Zobellia nedashkovskayae: one gene and its partner. The protein of the gene in region 1 binds, or shares a complex with, the protein of each later gene. Links are inferred from orthologs where the notes say so. Each region holds a gene or a part of one and is shown in the gene's direction. Other genes may lie near its edges.

Region 1 (2,855 bases):
TTCTAAACAGGTTTTGGGTGGCATTATCAATGCGGCAGGAGACCTCACTACTTGGGGGACAAAAGCAACAGGAGAAAAATGGTTGATTGGTATAGCGAACCCATTAAGTGACGAAAAGATTTTTTCTTGGTTACCAGTTGTAGAATCTTCAGTGGCAACCTCAGGCAATTCTGAAAAATACGTCACTTTTGATGGTGTAAAATATTCGCATATTATAAATCCTAGAACTGGTTATCCTTCTACTGGAATTAATAGTGTTTCTGTTTTTGCAAAGAGCGCAGAACTTTGTGACGCTTTGGCAACGGCAGTATATATAATGGGCAAAGAAGATGGGTTGGCTTTGATAAATCAATTGGGCGTTACCGAAGTTATTTTAATTGATGCTGATAATAAAGTGTATAAGAGTAGTGGTATTCTATTAAACGAAAAGCCCTAATATCTTCAATTTTTACATCTCCACGATACAATGAAAGATAACCTTCATTTCTTAAATTTTCTCGGAATTCATTTGTTTGGAAAATCTTCTTTAATTAGATAGAATTGTTAGAAGTTGGGTTTATTCAATTGTAAACCTGCTAAATACTTCAGATGTCGTAAGCGGAAATGAAGAAGAAAAATCAGGTAGGTTGTTTTATTTTATAACTTTTTAAAGTAGATAGCACCATATAATTGCGATACAACTTCATTAGTCTATAACTAAAAGAATGCTTTTTATCAAAACAAAGGTATATCAATAAATGTACAAATTTGTCGTAAATTCGCAACACAAGTGATGTAAGATAATGATAGATAAACTCAATATTGTTAAGCAGCGTTTTGATGAGGTTTCTGACCTTATTATTCAGCCGGATATTATTTCGGACCAGAAGCGCTATGTAGGATTGACCAAAGAATATTCCGATTTAAAAGAGCTTGTAGCTAAACGTGAGCTGTATTTAGAGCTTATGAACAACATTGAAGAAGCGGAAGAAATTATAGCGGACGGTAGTGATGCAGAGATGGTAGAAATGGCCAAAATGCAACTAGAGGAAGCCAAAGGGGGAATCCCTAAAATAGAAGAAGAAATTAAATTAATGCTCATACCAAAAGACCCTGAAGACGCCAAAGATGTGGTAGTTGAGATTAGGGCTGGAACTGGTGGTGACGAGGCTAGTATTTTTGCTGGAGACTTATTTCGTATGTATACGAAGTATTGTGAAGGTAGGGGTTGGAAAACCAATGTTATAGATTTAAGTGAAGGTACCAGTGGTGGTTATAAAGAGATTCAGTTTGAAGTAACTGGTAAAGATGTTTACGGAACGCTTAAGTTTGAGGCAGGTGTACACCGCGTTCAACGTGTGCCGCAGACAGAAACCCAAGGTAGAGTGCACACCAGTGCCGCAACCGTAATGGTACTTCCTGAGGCTGAAGATTTTGATGTTCAGATAGACCCAAAAGATGTTCGGATAGATTTTTTCTGTTCTTCAGGTCCTGGAGGTCAGTCTGTGAACACCACGTATTCTGCAGTGCGTTTAACACACATTCCTACGGGGTTGGTGGCGCAATGTCAAGATCAAAAGTCGCAGCATAAAAATAAAGATAAAGCTTTTAGGGTATTGCGCTCGCGTTTGTATGATCAAGAACTTGCTAAAAAGCAAGAAGAAGATGCGGCAAAACGTAATTCTCAGGTAAGCAGTGGTGACCGTTCTGCTAAGATTAGAACATACAATTATCCACAAGGTCGTGTTACGGATCACCGTATTGGGTTGACTCTTTACGATTTGCAAAATATTATTGATGGTGATATTCAAAAAATTATTGATGAACTTAGTTTTGTGGAGAATACTGAAAAGCTAAAAGAAGCTTCCGAGATTTTTTAAAGTACCAATTTTTTAGAAACTTAATTATAGATGTAGCTTCTCTACTATGACTACTGAAGAACTTGTTGCCCAAATTAGAAAGAAAAAGTCATTTCTATGTATTGGTCTTGATACCGATTTAGAAAAAATTCCGTCGCACCTTCTTGGAGAAGAAGATCCCATATTCGCTTTTAATAAAGCTATTATTGATGTTACGCATGATATTTGCGTATCGTACAAGCCCAATATTGCTTTTTATGAAGCTTACGGGATTAAAGGGTGGCAGTCCTTAGAGAAGACTATTAAATACATTAACGCTAATTATCCGGAGCTATTTACAATAGCTGATGCCAAGCGGGGCGATATAGGTAATACTTCCACACGTTATGCAAAAGCATTTTTTGAAGATTTGGAATTTGATTCCGTTACCATAGCCCCATATATGGGAAAAGACTCGGTTGAGCCATTTTTGGCTTTTAAAGATAAACACACCATATTATTAGCATTAACATCTAATGTTGGTGCTTTTGACTTTCAAACGAAATTAATAGACGGTAAGGAATTATATAAAACGGTACTGGAGACCTCAAAAACTTATGATAATTCTGAAAACCTAATGTACGTAGTAGGTGCAACCAAAGCAGAGTATCTGAAAGACATTCGGAAAATTATACCTAAAAGCTTTTTATTGGTGCCAGGTGTTGGTGCACAAGGAGGAAGTCTAAAGGAGGTTTGTGAAAACGGTATGAGCGAAAACGTAGGTCTTCTTATAAATTCTTCTAGAGGAATAATTTATGCCTCAGCAGAATCGGACTTTGCGGATGCAGCAAGGCATAAAGCTTTAGAGCTACAACGTCAAATGGCCGAACTTTTATAATTTCCGAAGAAATTACTTCATCATATTTTCTAGAACCCTTTGAATCTTCTCGGCTTTTTGCTCGAAAAATTCAACCAATTTAGCATCTGTGTACTTCATGTCACTGGCTTTGTTCAAAAAGGTCTGATACTGATACTCTA
Region 2 (3,036 bases), 4.3 Mb from region 1 along the record:
GCATTCTTTTTCTAAGCAACCAGTTATTACGTTACTTCCTGCATTTTTAAGTTTTTCTATTCCTTTGCCAGCTACTTTTGTATGTGGGTCTATAAGACCAATTACAACTCTTGGAATACCATGTTTGGCAATTAAATCAGCGCAAGGCGGAGTCTTACCGTGGTGTGAACATGGTTCCAGAGTAACGTAAATAGTAGCATGCTTAAGTAGTTCTTTGTCCGCAACTGAGTTTATGGCGTTCACTTCGGCATGTGGTCCACCGTACGGACTCGTGAAACCCTCACCAATAATTTTGTCTTCATGAACGATTACGGCACCTACCATAGGGTTAGGAGCAGTGGTTCCCAAGCCATTTTTAGCTATTTCCAAGCAACGAAGCATGTAAGCTTCATCTTTGGAAAAAGTGTTTTGTGGAAGGGTTTTGTTGTTCAACATGGGCTAGTTCACGGTATTTTAAAGAGGTAACATACGCACATTTCTACGTATCTTCACGCTGTAAAAATAGAATTTTATTTATTGGAAATGGGTGCAGTGAACATTCGTAACATAAGAAAAGAGGATAACGAGCAAATAGCAACGTTGATTCGTAAGGTATTAGTGGATTTAGGTGCGCCAAAAGTAGGCACTGCTTACGCAGATGTAACGCTTGATCAAATGTTCGAAAATTATGATAAACCACGTGCGGCATATTTTGTTGTAGAAGAAAATGAAACTATTTTGGGCTGCGCCGGAATTTCTCAATTAGAGAACAGCAAGGACAATATTTGCGAACTGCAGAAAATGTATTTTTTAGAGGAAGCAAGAGGACGAGGGATTGGTTCTGAAATGTTGCAGAAATGTCTTGAGAAGGCAAAGGAATTCAATTTTGAAAAAATCTATTTGGAAACCATGCCTTACATGAAAGCAGCTCAAAAGCTTTATGCAAAAATGGGATTTGAGTATATAGATAAGCCGTTGGGAGATACGGGTCATTATTCATGTCCAGTGTATATGCTCGCTAAATTATAATGTATAGCTCCAATATTTAATGGTCTTAAAAGAAATAAAGAATATTTATCACAAAGAGTTAGATGAATTATATGCAAAAGAGGAGGTAGATAGTTTCTTTTATCTGCTTATAGAGCATTACCTTAAGTTGCAGCGTTTTGTTTTGGCCTTGCAGCCTAATCTAACTTTGACAAAAGAGGAGGAACAGCCGCTTTTTGAGGCCTTATCAGGACTTAAGTTACAACGGCCTGTTCAATATATAATAGGAAGTACAAATTTCATGGACCTTTATTTTGAGGTAAACGAGAATGTACTTATTCCTAGACCGGAAACGGAAGACCTTATTCGCTGGATTGTAGAGAAGGTTAAAACCAATCAGCCAGAAAGAAAATCAGGATTACGAATTTTAGATATTGGAACAGGGAGTGGATGTATTGCTATTACATTGGCGAAACTTTTACCCGATGCCAAAATTTTTGCGCTGGATGTTTCTAAAAAAGCGCTGGAAATAGCTAAAAGGAATGCAGAACGAAACGCCTTAAAAGTCGAGTTTGTTCATGCCGATATTTTGAATTTCGATGGATTTGCTTCAAATTTTGATGTTATAGTCTCTAATCCTCCTTATGTTAGAGAGATGGAAAAGAGAGAAATGCATAAAAACGTGTTGGAACATGAACCTGAATTAGCGCTTTTTGTTTCAGATGAAAATCCATTGGTATTTTATAAAGCGATAACGGAAATGGCGAAACAGAATCTATCAGAGAAAGGATTGCTTTTTTTTGAAATCAATCAATATTTAGCAAAAGAAACGGAAGCACTTTTACATCAACATAATTTTATAGAAATTGAAGTCCGAAAAGATATATTTGGTAACGACCGAATGACAAAGGGCATTTTGGGGTGATATAAATCAAAACTTCCTCAAAAGCATACATTAAGATTACAGAAATACTGAGTTAGAAAATGCAGATAAAAGAACAAATAGAGTCCCTTCGTCAAGAACTACGAGAGCATAACCATAATTACTACGTGCTTGACAACGCTACCATATCCGATTATGAGTTTGATACCAAACTAAAAGAATTACAGGCACTTGAAGCCAAACATCCGGAATTTTATGATGCAAGTTCGCCAACTTTACGTGTTGGGGGTGGGGTTACCAAAAATTTTGAAACAGTAGTGCATAATGAGCGCATGTACTCGTTAGATAATTCTTATTCAAAAGAAGACCTTGAGGATTGGGAAAAGCGTATGCAGCGCATTTTGGGCGATGCAGAAGTGGAGTTTGTTTGTGAATTGAAGTATGATGGAGCTTCTATTAGTATTACCTACGAAGATGGAAAATTGGTGCGAGCTGTTACTCGTGGTGATGGTTTTCAAGGAGACGACGTAACCACGAACGTAAAAACCATAAAGTCGGTGCCATTACAATTAAAAGGTGATTACCCACCAAAATTTGATATCAGAGGAGAAATTGTATTGCCTTTTGAAGGTTTTGCGCAAATGAATGCCGAGCGTATTGAAAATGGGGAGGACCCTTATATGAATCCTAGAAATACGGCTTCTGGAAGTTTAAAATTACAGGATAGTGCAGCGGTCGCTCAAAGACCTTTAGACTGTCTTTTATATAGTATCGTAGGTCAGAATACAGGCATAACTTCACAATGGCAGATGCTTGAAAAAGCAAGAGAATGGGGATTTAAAGTCCCTGAAGTTGCAAAATTGAGCCGTTCAACAGATGAAGTAATGGCATTTGTAAACCAATGGGATTCAGGACGGCATAATTTGCCATATGAAACGGATGGGGTAGTGGTAAAAATAAACAGTATCCAGCATCAAGATGAATTGGGTTTTACCTCAAAATCGCCACGTTGGGCCATGGCTTACAAATTTAAGGCAGAGCAGGTTTCAACGCTGCTTAACGAAATCACGTATCAAGTAGGGCGTACAGGTTCAATAACTCCGGTGGCTAACCTGGAGCCAGTGCTTTTGGCGGGAACCACCGTAAAAAGGGCGTCGTTACACAATGCCGATCAGATTGCAAAATTT

The links. Proteins that work in one complex are often made in the same cells at the same time.
Region 2: the proteins of prfA (region 1) and prmC are in contact, whole or in part, in a crystal structure (PDB 2B3T), measured with the Escherichia coli proteins. The link is inferred for Zobellia nedashkovskayae from one-to-one orthologs.

The regions. Positions count from the first base shown.
Region 1 is NZ_JADDXR010000002.1:268,719-271,573, reverse strand. The notes cover bases 43-2,820. They hold prfA (peptide chain release factor 1), read left to right. Parts: upstream 43-782; coding sequence 783-1,859; downstream 1,860-2,820. Other genes in these bases: IWB64_RS01120 (hypothetical protein), read right to left, coding at 2,728-2,820; pyrF (orotidine-5'-phosphate decarboxylase), read left to right, coding at 1,906-2,715; IWB64_RS01135 (FAD:protein FMN transferase), read left to right, coding at 43-436. Outside these bases: more of IWB64_RS01135, read left to right, coding at 1-42; more of IWB64_RS01120, read right to left, coding at 2,821-2,855. UniProt on the Escherichia coli protein: Peptide chain release factor 1 directs the termination of translation in response to the peptide chain termination codons UAG and UAA.
Region 2 is NZ_JADDXR010000002.1:4,555,875-4,558,910, reverse strand. Bases 1-2,959 are described here. They hold prmC (peptide chain release factor N(5)-glutamine methyltransferase), read left to right. Parts: upstream 1-1,027; coding sequence 1,028-1,891; downstream 1,892-2,959. Other genes in these bases: ligA (NAD-dependent DNA ligase LigA), read left to right, coding at 1,951-2,959; IWB64_RS18770 (GNAT family N-acetyltransferase), read left to right, coding at 523-1,008; ribD (bifunctional diaminohydroxyphosphoribosylaminopyrimidine deaminase/5-amino-6-(5-phosphoribosylamino)uracil reductase RibD), read right to left, coding at 1-435. Outside these bases: more of ligA, read left to right, coding at 2,960-3,036. UniProt on the Escherichia coli protein: Methylates the class 1 translation termination release factors RF1/PrfA and RF2/PrfB on the glutamine residue of the universally conserved GGQ motif, i.e. on 'Gln-235' in RF1 and on 'Gln-252' in RF2.